DNA from 4 places in the Xenorhabdus sp. KJ12.1 genome. Region 1 is predicted to be linked to each of the others. Evidence: predicted binding sites of a transcription regulator. Region 1 holds the regulator's gene; each other region holds the start of a gene.
What was found. Region 1 encodes PurR, which represses purine synthesis genes. Its sites were predicted from a motif close to CANGCAAACGTTTGCNTG; they were not measured.

Region 1 (3,219 bases):
GAAAAGATTGATTCAGAATACCACTTTCTGGTGCTGATTTTCTACAGCGAACGTGCTGCTACAAATTTTTATCATGAACAACATTTTGTAATCGCTGAGATTTCCATCCCCTATAAATATTTAATCCATTAAAACTGAACAGTTCTACATCAGCTCATCATTAAATCGCATCTTTTTCCCTGTTATTTAGCAGAAAAGTTGTTAAGATAATCACTAAAATAGCAACATGATAATAAGCTTAAATTTGCTCTATCCATGATTAATACTTTACGAATCATGGTTTATAAAGCCAAAAACCCGATATTAAAAGGAGTATGCAATGTCTTTTGAATTACCAGCATTACCTTATGCTAAAGATGCCTTAGAACCTCATATCTCAGCAGAAACTCTGGAATATCATTACGGCAAACATCACAATGCTTATGTTGTGAACCTGAACAACCTGATTAAAGGTACAGAATTTGCCGGAAAAACACTGGAAGAAATCATCAAAACTTCTGATGGCGGTATCTTCAATAATGCTGCGCAAGTATGGAACCACACTTTCTACTGGCACAGCCTGTCACCAAACGGTGGTGGTGAACCTACCGGCAAAGTTGCAGAAGCAATCAACAAAGCTTTCGGCTCTTTTGCTGAATTCAAACAGCAATTTACTGATGCAGCCCTGAAAAACTTCGGCTCCGGCTGGACATGGCTGGTCAAGAAAACTGATGGTAGCCTGGCTATCGTTAATACTTCCAATGCAGCAACTCCGCTGACTGGTGAAGATAAGCCTGTTCTGACTGTTGATGTTTGGGAACATGCTTATTACATCGATTACCGCAATGCACGTCCTCAATATCTGGAGCATTTTTGGGCTCTGGTTAACTGGCAGTTTGTGGAAGAAAATCTGGCTTAATTAGCCTATCAGTTAAATACAAGGGTAAGTTTTTCCGGTTCTTCACACATGTTTCATCCATGGATACTTTCTGAATCGTGAAAAACTTCCCCTTGAAAAAATAGATGGCGTTTCACCACAATATTATTTCTGGACTTAAGGTTATTTCCGGACTCAAGCGATCAAACAGAGACTCGCCAGAAAAACAATCATGACTAACGCACTACAGGCAGTCAATAATCCCAATTTCAGATCTGTATCCATAAACCATCCTCATCGTGAAAATTAAGACTCAGCAACATCATAAATTTTAAGTGGTTATTTATCTCAAAGATTAAAAATCGCACTGTGATATTTAATACATATACTTTATAGCATCGATTACTGCTTTCACTTTTGAGCTAGATCAGACAAAATTCACGGTTTCTCGCTAAATTATTGCCAGTTATCTTCCTATATACAAATATAATACTGGCAAATGATTAACAAAGTTCTATATCCAGATAAAGGGTATACAAATTTAGACCAAAAGGTCAGGAGTCCTTTTTATCATGGCAACGATTAAAGATGTGGCTAAACGCGCTGGTGTTTCAACCACAACCGTATCCCATGTTATTAATAAAACCCGTTTCGTCGCCGAAGATACGAAGGCCGCAGTATGGGCTGCCATTAAGGAACTGAATTATTCTCCCAGTGCCGTTGCCCGAAGCTTAAAAGTCAACCACACAAAATCTATCGGGTTATTGGCAACCTCAAGTGAAGCACCCTATTTTGCTGAAATAATCGAGTCTGTCGAAAATAGTTGTTATAGCAAAGGCTATACATTGATTTTATGTAATTCCCATAACAACCTCGACAAACAAAAAGCTTATCTCGCGATGCTGGCGCAAAAGCGTGTAGATGGTTTATTAGTTATGTGTTCAGAATATCCTCAACAGTTGCTGGGGATGCTGGAGGATTATCGCAATATTCCTATGGTTGTCATGGATTGGGGGGAATCCAGAGGGGACTTTACGGATGCCATTATTGATAATGCCTTCCACGGTGGTTATTTAGCTGGCCGGTATTTGATTGAACGTGGGCATCGTGATATTGCCTCCATTCCCGGCCCATTAGCCAGAAATACAGGGGGTGGACGTCATCAGGGTTTTCTCAAGGCATTGAAAGAAGCCAATATCACTATTCGGGATGAATGGGTTGTTCAGGGGGATTTTGAGCCTGAATCAGGTTATCAGGCAATGTGTAAGATCTTAAACCAGAAACATCGCCCTACCGCTGTGTTCTGTGGCGGGGATGTGATGGCAATGGGAGCTATTTGTGCTGCCGATGAAATGGGTTTACGCGTTCCTCAGGATATTTCCATCATTGGTTATGACAATATCCGTAATGCACGCTATTTCACACCAGCACTGACAACCATTCATCAACCTAAAGAACGGCTGGGACAAATGGCTTTCTCCACGCTACTTGATAGGATTATCAATAAACGTGAAGATGCTCAAACCATCGAGGTTCATCCACGTCTTGTAGAGCGTCGCTCTGTTGCCGATGGTCCTTTTATTGATTATCGTCGCTAACAGTTAGTCTTCTTGTAGCCATTCAGCATTAAGCGTTGTGTTATCACCAAGATATTCAAGCAACCAGCTTAATGCAGGTGAATGGCTTTTTTGTGACCATGTCAGACAGCACGGACTATCAGGTAACGGCTGCTCAAGCTCAAGCACACTCAATTTTCCCTGGCGAATAAGCGGTAATGCCCTGTGTTTAGGTACCATTCCCACACACAATCCCTCCATTAAACAGGATAACCCCGCTTCCCAGTCAGGAACAACCAGCCGCCGCTGATTATCTAAAGCCCATGTATCACGTTTAGGCAGGCTTCGTGATGTATCCTCAAGACATAAACTGGCATAAGGCCGCAATTGGTCATCATTTAATTTTTCCGTTACGAACGCCAGCTCATGCTTAGGGCTGGCAACACACAGCCATGGCATAAAACCCATATCCCTGAAACTGTATCGCTCACCAACCGGAGAAGCACGTGTTGCTCCAATAGCAACATCAACACGCCCATCCACCAGCGCATCCCATACACCATTAAAAACTTCGGGATAGATAAATAACTCAATATCCGGAAAATGACGATAGAAATCCAGAATAAGCTGACGTGTCCGTTCTGGTTTAACAACCTGATCAACAGCGATACTGAGTTGTCCTCGCCATCCGTTTGCTACCTGCTGACATTGGTGCCGGGTATGATTCATTTTTTTGATAACAGAACGGGCTTCCTTAACAAAAATAGCTCCTGCTTCAGTTAACTCTACGTCACGGTGACGGCGTTC
Region 2 (3,219 bases), on a different contig from region 1:
TCGGCTTAAATTCTTCTTTTTGGCGACTGAGAGTATTGAAAATTTTTAGCATCAGTGGGTTTTCCGTAAAAATTGATGTACGTGTAATAAAAAAACAAAAGCGGACAAATCCGCTGATTTTAGGCTTCCTTATCAGCTAGATAAATAAACTATAATAGAAAAGCCAGATTAGATATTTCACCCTGATACGCGGCACTTTGCAAGCATTGTGATCAGCTTTATTCCCGTGGAATGGCTGAGTACTGACTCAAAATCACAGATATGGTATAAAAGCCGTTGTTTCGCACACTCTAGAATATTAGAGTCAGTCAAAAATATTATTAGGATTTCTATTATGGTGACTTTTCATACCAATTTCGGCGATATCGTGATTAATACTTTCGCTGAAAAAGCGCCTGTAACTGTTGAAAATTTCTTGAATTACTGCCGCGAAGGCTTCTACGATAACACTATTTTTCACCGTGTCATTAATGGCTTCATGATTCAGGGTGGTGGTTTTGAGCCTGGTATGAAGCAGAAAACGACTAAGTCTCCTATCCAGAACGAAGCTAATAATGGTCTGCAAAACAGCCGTGGCACTCTGGCAATGGCTCGTACCAATGATCCACACTCTGCAACAGCTCAGTTCTTTATCAATGTTGTTGATAATGATTTCCTGAACTTCCGCTCAGAACGCCCTGACGGCTGGGGTTACTGCGTATTTGCTGAAGTTGTAGAAGGCATGGACGTCGTTGATAAGATTAAAGGTGTTTCAACTGGTCGCAGCGGTATGCATCAGGATGTACCACATGAAGATGTTATCGTTGAACGTGTTACTGTCAGCGAATAATTAGTCGTTACATGAGTACACTGTTTATTGCTGATTTGCATCTCAGTGAGCAGGAACCGGCAATTACTGCCGGTTTTCTACGTTTTTTACGTGAAGACGCAATTCATGCGGAAAGCCTGTATATCCTCGGTGATTTTTTTGATTACTGGATTGGTGACGATGATCCCAACCCTTTACATGCGGAAATCGCACAAGCACTTAATTCTCTGAAACAAAAAGGCGTTTCCTGTTATTTCATTCATGGTAACCGTGATTTTTTATTAAGTTCCCGGTTTGCCAAAGAGAGTGGGCTGATTCTTCTGCCACAGGAAAAAGTTCTGGAACTCTACGGTAAGCGCATTCTTATCCTGCACGGTGATACTCTTTGCACCGATGATACGGGTTATCAGCAATATCGTAAGCGGGTACATACTCCGTGGGTCCAACGGCTGTTTTTACTTCTTCCTTTGTTTATCCGGCTGAAAATTGCAGCCAGAATGCGGGCAGGCAGCCAGTACGCCAATAGCCAGAAATCTGAGTCGATCATGGATGTCAATCAACAAACAGTTATTGAACATTTTAATAAATATCAAGTGGATTGGATGATCCACGGGCACACGCATCGCCCGGCTATCCATGATATCCGCATCGGCGATAAAATATTACATCGTGGTGTATTGGGTGCCTGGCATCATCAAGGATCAATGTTCAAAGTGACAGAAACATCTATTGAATTGGTATCTTTTCCTTTTTGAAGATAGTGAGTTTTTTCTGTAAAAATAAAAAAAGCAACCAACGCAAACGTTTTCCTTCTGCAATTCGCGTGATATTATCCACCACCTTATCCATAATGGATTTCAAGACAACATTATTTTGAACTTTGTTCTGGTGGACATCCAATACAGGAGCATCTGATTTATGACGGCAAGCCCTGATCCCTCACAAACTATCTCCACGGCAGCAACAACCGAAATACAGCATCATGCCAAAATTGCTATTGTCATGGGTTCAAAAAGTGATTGGGCAACAATGCAACACGCAGCTGATATTCTGGCTTCCCTTGATCTTCCTTTTCATGTCGAAATTGTTTCAGCGCATCGAACACCCGATAAACTTTTTCATTTTGCTGAACAAGCAAAAGCAAATGGTTTTGAGGTGATTATTGCCGGTGCGGGAGGCGCTGCTCATCTGCCGGGGATGCTGGCGGCCAAGACATTAGTCCCTGTGTTTGGTGTTCCGGTACAAAGTGCAGCCCTGAGTGGTGTGGATAGCCTTTATTCTATCGTCCAAATGCCTAAAGGGATCCCTGTGGGTACGTTAGCTATCGGTAAGGCAGGCGCAGCAAATGCAGCCTTGCTTGCAGCTCAGGTTCTGGCATTACATGATGAGACTCTATTTCAGCGACTGGCAAACTGGCGTCAGACTCAAACTCAGGATGTTCTGGAAAATCCGGATCCCCGGGAGGATGCATGAGGCCTGTTTGTGTATTGGGTAATGGCCAATTAGGCAGGATGTTACGTCAGGCGGGCGAACCATTAGGGATAGCCGTCTATCCGATTGGGTTGGATGCTGAACCCGAATCTGTTCCCTATCAAAGCAGCATTATTACAGCTGAAATTGAACGCTGGCCTGAAACGGCTTTAACCCGCGAGCTTTCCCATCATAAAGCATTTATTAATCGTGATATTTTCCCGTTACTTGCTGATCGCTTGCCACAGAAACAGCTTTTAAACACGCTTGGGCTGGCAACAGCACCGTGGAAATTATTATCTGATCCTAGCCAATGGCCGCAAATTTTCAGTGAACTGGGTGATTTCACCATCGTAAAACGTCGGGTCGGTGGTTATGACGGTCGTGGACAATGGCGTATCCGGCCGGGTAAAGAAACGGATTTACCCACTGAAATTTATGGTGAATGCATTGTAGAACAAGGGATCCCTTTCTCGGGGGAGGTTTCTCTGGTGGGGGCGCGTAATGCCGACGGAAAATCAGTGTTCTATCCGCTGACCCATAATCTTCATCAGGAAGGAATTCTACGTACAAGTGTTGCCTTTACTAGTGCTAATCGTCAATTACAACAGCAAGCAGAAGAAATGTTGTCCCGCATTATGGAGCACCTGAATTACATCGGTGTTATGGCGATGGAGTGTTTTATTGTCGGTGATGAGTTACTGATCAATGAGCTGGCACCACGGGTACATAACAGTGGCCATTGGACACAAAATGGTGCCTCTATTAGTCAGTTTGAACTTCACCTACGGGCAATTCTGAATTTACCTATGCCTCAACCGGAAATTGTTTCCCCTTCTGTGATGGTCAATCTGATTGGTACTGAAATAAACCCAGAATGGCTCAGTTTACCGTTGGTTCATTTACATTGGTATGGCAAGGAAGTTCGCCCGGGACGTAAA
Region 3 (3,219 bases), on a different contig from region 1:
GATTCAGCAACTCTGGCAACAAAACAAACAGGTCTATTTGCCAGTATTACACCCTTTCAGTCGGAATCATTTGCTGTTTCTTCGTTATCAGCCTGACACTCCTCTCATCCGGAATCAATTCAGGATAGAAGAACCACCACTGGATATCCGGCAGGTTTTACCTGTTTCTGAGCTGGATATTATGTTTATTCCGCTCGTTGCTTTTGATCGTAGCGGGCAGCGCTTAGGGATGGGCGGAGGGTTCTACGACAGGACGCTTGCTAAATGGCAACAGCAAAACTTTTATCCGATTGGGTTAGCACATAATTTTCAACTGGTTGACTCATTACCCAGCGCAAGTTGGGATATTCCTTTACCCGAAATAATCACTCCAGAAAAAACATGGCGCTGGGTATAACCGCTGAAAATTATTTATTATTAAATTTCAATGCATAAGGGCTATTATTATAGCCCTTATATCATTTAAGTTAGTAAAGCATACGAGAGCGAATAGTACCAGGCAAAGCTTTTAGCTGTTGCAGGACTAATTCCGCCTGAGCCGGATTTTGCGTCATAATATCGATAACAACATAACCCATATCGCCTTCAGTACGCAGATATTGTGCCTCGATATTGATTTCCTGATCGGTGAAAACCTGGTTAATGCTGGTTAAGATACCCGGGCGATTTTCGTGGATATGCAATAATCGATTGGTATCCTTCGCATGCAGAGGCAATGAAACTTCCGGAAAGTTTACTGCGGATAATGTAGAACCATTATCAGAATATTTAACCAGTTTACCTGCAACTTCATAACCGATGTTCTGTTGTGCTTCTTGCGTAGAACCACCGATATGAGGTGTCAGCAATACGTTGTCAAATTTGATTAGCGGTGAGACAAAAGGTTCGCTGTTTGTTGCTGGCTCTTCAGGGAAGACATCAATCGCAGCACCAGAAAGATGCCCGATTTCCAACGCTTCAGTCAGTGCAGGAATATCGATCACAGTACCACGTGATGCATTGATCAAAATCGAACCCGGTTTCATCAGTTCTAATTCTGCCGCGCCAATCATGTTTTTAGTTGAATGAGTTTCAGGAACATGCAGACTGATAACATCACTCATATTTAGCAATTCAGATAAGTGATGAACCTGCTGAGCGTTGCCCAGTGGTAGTTTGTGTTCCAAATCATAGAAATAAACATTCAGGCCGATACTTTCAGCCAAAACACTTAGCTGTGAGCCGATATGACCGTAACCAATAATGCCCAGTTTTTTACCACGTGCTTCATAGCAGCCCGCAGCCTGTTTATTCCATATGCCTTTGTGAGCCTTTGCATTAGCTTCAGGAACCCGGCGTAACAGCAGCAACAGCTGCCCTAATACCATTTCAGCCACTGAGCGCGTATTAGAGAATGGGGCGTTGAATACGGGAATACCGCGTTTTGCTGCGGCGTTCAGATCAACCTGATTAGTACCGATGCAGAAACATCCGACTGCCACCAGTTTTTCCGCCGCCGCAAAAATTTCTTCAGTTAACTGAGTACGGGAACGGATCCCAACAAATTTGGCATCACGGATAGCTTCTTTCAGCTCTTCCGGCTCTAATGCCCCTTTATGATATTCAATATTGCTGTACCCTGCTGCCCGCAGATTGTCGACTGTGCTTTGATGAACACCTTCCAGCAGCAGAAACTTAATTTTTTCCTTTTCTAAAGATACCTTAACCATTTACCCGCCCTAGTTGTACTAACTTTCATAATGCCGATAGATTTCACTAAAATAACAAAAAAAACGTCAACAGCAATATAATCGTTTGCCTGTAAAACAGCATAAGAAACAGTAAAAAAGTTGTTACACAAAGTAAAGGGTTTCGTTACAAGGTAAAATTAGAATTTTGAGGAAGATTTAATCAATAATACAATATATATATCTGAATTTTATTTTTTGAAAAAGTCAGAAAATTTTTTAAGGGCAGAATATTCTGCCCTTCGCAAGCGGTTACTCTGTAATCGTTTTCACTCCGTTGGAACTGCCAACCAGCACGACATTTGCGCCACGATTCGCAAACAGGCCTACCGTTACTACTCCTGCAATAGCATTAATTTTATTTTCTAACTCGATAGGATTCAGAATGGTAAGATTGTGAACATCTAAAATAACGTTACCATTATCAGTGATAACATTCTGACGATAAACCGGCGTTCCTCCGAGTTTTACCAGCTCACGGGCAACATAAGAACGAGCCATTGGAATAACTTCCACAGGTAACGGGAATTTACCCAACACGTCAACCTGTTTGGATTCATCAATAATACAAATGAATTTTTTTGCTACCGCAGCAATGATCTTCTCTCTGGTCAGTGCCGCACCACCACCTTTAATCATCTGCATTTGAGCATTAATTTCGTCAGCTCCGTCAACATAAATGTCTAGAGAGTCAACTTCATTACAGTCAAACACAGGGATACCAAGACTTTTCAATTTCTCAGTTGATGCTTCCGAGCTGGATACCGCACCTTCGATTTGATCTTTCATTGTTCCCAGAGCATCAATAAAATGAGATGCCGTTGAACCGGTGCCTACTCCCACAACTGTTCCCGGTTTAACATATTCCAGCGCTGCCCAGCCTACCGCTTTTTTCAGTTCATCCTGTGTCATATCAATCAATGCCTATAATCAATTACAAGAAAAATCCAGCCGCCAGTATAAACAATATTTTATCTTACCCTGTGAAAAAATATGGCATAGTGCTACCTAGACCGAAAAATATTTTGGGCACACAATATCATTCTAGAATAAATACCATTCCAGAATAATCGAAGAGTTAATGACAAACGGAGAGCCTGATTTTCAATGAAACGTCCTGATTACCGATCCTTACAGGCGTTAGACGCCGTGATCCGCGAACGCGGCTTCGAACGTGCAGCCCAAAAGCTTTGTATTACTCAATCCGCCGTATCCCAGCGCATCAAGCAATTAGAAAATTTATTTGGACAACCACTCTTAGTGCGTACTGTTCCGCCCCGTCCTACAGAGCAGGGACAAAAATTGCTGGCGTTATTACATCAAGTGGAATTGCTCGAAGCACAATGGCTCGGTGATGAGAATGGCAATGAAACTCCCCTGCTACTTTCTCTTGCTGTCAATGCAGATAGTCTGGCTACCTGGCTTTTACCCGCACTCCATCCGGTGCTTTCTGATTTACCCATCAGACTCAATATTCAGGTAGAAGATGAAA
Region 4 (3,219 bases), on a different contig from region 1:
TTCGTGATAGTCACGTCATGAACGTGACTTTCCTGAATACCAGCGCCACTGATACGAACGAATTCTGCTTTAGTTCTCAGTTCATCAATCGTAGCGCAGCCTGTCAGGCCCATACAGGAGCGTAGTCCACCCATTTGTTGGTGAACGATGTTTTTCAGCAATCCTTTATAAGCAACACGGCCTTCGATACCTTCCGGTACTAATTTATCTGCCGCATTATCAGTCTGGAAGTAGCGATCAGAAGAACCTTTGGACATTGCGCCCAGAGAACCCATTCCACGATAGGATTTGAATGAGCGGCCCTGATAGAGTTCAATTTCACCCGGAGATTCTTCTGTACCTGCCAGCATTGAACCCACCATCACACATGCAGCACCTGCGGCAATCGCTTTAGCGATGTCGCCAGAGAAGCGGATACCACCGTCAGCAATAACCGGTATCCCTGTTCCTTCCAGTGCTTCTACTGCATCAGCAATCGCGGTAATTTGTGGTACACCAACACCGGTCACGATACGGGTAGTACAAATAGAACCAGGGCCGATACCGACTTTAACGGCATTCACACCTGCTTCTACCAGCGCTTTAGCGCCTTCACCGGTTGCTACGTTACCACCAATAATTTGCAGATTAGGGTATTTAGCGCGGGTTTCACGGATACGCTGCAAAACACCTTCAGAATGACCGTGGGATGAGTCAATCAGCAACACGTCTACACCAGCAGCGACCAGCGCATCAACACGCTCTTCATTGCCAGCACCGGCACCAACAGCAGCACCTACACGCAGACGACCCTGCTCATCTTTACAAGCGTTTGGCTTACGTTCTGCTTTCTGAAAATCTTTCACTGTGATCATGCCGAGCAGATGGAAGTTATCATCAACAACCAGTGCTTTCTCAACGCGTTTTTCGTGCATTTTCTGCAATACTACATCGCGAGCTTCGCCTTCTTTTACCGTCACCAGACGCTCTTTTGGTGTCATTACTGCGGTAACTGGCAATTCCAAATCTGTAACAAAACGCACATCACGGCCAGTGATGATACCTACCAGCTCGTTAGATTCTGTTACGACAGGATAACCAGCAAAGCCATTACGCGCAGCTAATTCATTAACTTCACGCAATGTTGTTTGTGGCGTTACAGTGACAGGATCGGTGACAACACCACTTTCATGTTTTTTCACGCGGCTGACTTCTTCAGCCTGACGTTCAATAGGCATGTTTTTGTGAATAAAACCAATTCCCCCTTCCTGTGCCAGCGCAATAGCCAGAGAAGATTCCGTCACGGTATCCATTGCTGCTGAGAGCATAGGCACGTTCAGGCGAATAGTAGATGTTAATTGTGTGGACAAATCCGCCGTGTTAGGCAGAACTGTAGAATGGGCAGGAACCAACAGAACGTCGTCAAAAGTTAATGCTTCTTTTTTAATTCGTAACATGAGCAATATCTCACCAAGCTATGGGGCGTCAATAAGGGATAAAATATTGCCGCGGCATTATACAGGCCGTAATCGGTTGCCTCCAGCATTTTCTGAAAAAATTTCTTGATTAGTGGTGGCGAGCAGTTATCATCAGTCAATTAAGTCCTTGTTTTAAAATTTGATCTAGCTCACATGTCACTGCCAACCAACACTGGAATTTTTTCTGTTAGCCGTCTAAATCAGACGGTTCGTCAGCTATTAGAGCTGGAAATGGGTAAAATTTGGCTCAGTGCCGAAATTTCTAACTTCTCCCAGCCTTCGTCCGGTCATTGGTATTTCACGCTGAAAGATGAGCGGGCACAAATCCGGGCGGCGATGTTCCGTAGTTACAATCTGCGGGCAACCTTCCGGCCACAAAACGGTCAGCAGGTATTAGTTAAAGCACAGATCACTCTGTATGAGCCACGGGGTGATTATCAGTTGATTGTGGAAAGTATCCAGCCTGCCGGTGATGGGTTGCTGCAACAACAATTTGAAATTTTAAAACAAAAACTCACCGCTGAAGGGCTATTTGAGCAGATTTATAAAAAATCACTTCCCTCGCCTGCAAAACGACTTGGTGTGATTACTTCAGCCAGTGGTGCTGCGTTACACGATATTCTGAATATTCTGAAACGCCGTGACCCTTCTCTACCCGTTATTGTTTACCCTACCGCAGTTCAGGGAGCAGAAGCACCGCTACAAATCATTCAGGCGATTGAATTAGCTAATATCCGGCAGGAATGTGATGTTCTCATTCTCGGGCGCGGTGGTGGCTCACTGGAAGATTTATGGTGTTTTAATAATGAACAGGTGGCACGGGCGATATTCCACAGCCAAATTCCTGTCGTCAGTGCCGTCGGGCATGAAACTGATGTCACCATTGCAGATTTCGTCGCTGATTTACGTGCACCCACTCCTTCCGCTGCGGCTGAGTTGGTGAGTCGCAATCAACTTGAGCTGCTGAGACAAGTTCAATCCCTGCAACAGCGCCTCGAAATGGCAATGGATTACTTCTTTGCCCAAAAGCAACGTGTTTTTAATGGATTACACCACCGCCTCCAGCAACAAAGCCCTGATTTACGGCTGGCACGTCAACAAAATCGTTTATCTGAATTACGTCAGAAATTAATTGACAGTTTACTACGTCATTTAAAACAGAATTCTGCTGCCAGTGAAAAATTAATTCAGCGTCTGTTACAGCACACTCCTGAGCAGGAGATACGACATTATAGCCAGCATATTCAACGAATTGATTTTCGCTTAAAACAGGCAATTGAACGGCAATTATCCCGCTATAAAGAGAAATTCGCTGTTTCCTGCTCGCGCATGGAAGCTGTCAGCCCACTGGCAACCTTGAGTCGCGGTTATAGTATCAGCGAAACACCGGATGGGAAATTGCTGAAGCAAATTAAGCAGGTAAAAGTGGGCGATTCACTGAAAACACGAGTACAGGATGGCTGGGTTGAGAGCCGGGTGACACAAGTACAGAAAGCCAGTAAGAGAAAAAAATAAATTCACATTATAATTTTTAAATTAATAAGGGGGTTATATTAAAATCCCCTCCCTTATTATATCCCCCCCTATTTTGTCACTTGATGAATGACATCTTTACTCTACACTTAATTATATAAAGAAATTATTTTCATTAAAAATAATCTTGTTAAAAAACACTATTTTTGCGTCCGCTATATTTATTTCCATAACAGCAATATCTTGGTTTTAAATATTTATGATAATAACTCAGTAATATTAAACATAA

Region 2: purE (5-(carboxyamino)imidazole ribonucleotide mutase) is a predicted target of PurR. The motif match lies at 1,603-1,620, and genes of this name have one in related genera.
Region 3: serA (phosphoglycerate dehydrogenase) is a predicted target of PurR. The motif match lies at 1,784-1,801, and genes of this name have one in related genera.
Region 4: guaB (IMP dehydrogenase) is a predicted target of PurR. The motif match lies at 1,502-1,519, and genes of this name have one in related genera.

Annotation. Positions count from the first base shown of each region.
Region 1 is NZ_CAWNQH010000001.1:93,971-97,189, forward strand. It holds gene sodB (superoxide dismutase [Fe]) at 320-898, shown strand; gene purR (HTH-type transcriptional repressor PurR) at 1,429-2,454, shown strand; gene punR (DNA-binding transcriptional activator PunR) at 2,458-3,219, opposite strand, start outside.
Region 2 is NZ_CAWNQH010000073.1:3,374-6,592, forward strand. It holds gene cysS (cysteine--tRNA ligase) at 1-52, opposite strand, end outside; gene ppiB (peptidylprolyl isomerase B) at 335-829, shown strand; gene lpxH (UDP-2,3-diacylglucosamine diphosphatase) at 841-1,563, shown strand; gene purE (5-(carboxyamino)imidazole ribonucleotide mutase) at 1,727-2,281, shown strand; gene purK (5-(carboxyamino)imidazole ribonucleotide synthase) at 2,278-3,219, shown strand, end outside.
Region 3 is NZ_CAWNQH010000074.1:22,096-25,314, forward strand. It holds gene AACS92_RS13000 (5-formyltetrahydrofolate cyclo-ligase) at 1-397, shown strand, start outside; gene serA (phosphoglycerate dehydrogenase) at 468-1,709, opposite strand; gene rpiA (ribose-5-phosphate isomerase RpiA) at 1,980-2,639, opposite strand; gene AACS92_RS13015 (LysR family transcriptional regulator ArgP) at 2,835-3,219, shown strand, end outside.
Region 4 is NZ_CAWNQH010000064.1:66,515-69,733, reverse strand. It holds gene guaB (IMP dehydrogenase) at 1-1,436, opposite strand, end outside; gene xseA (exodeoxyribonuclease VII large subunit) at 1,611-2,972, shown strand.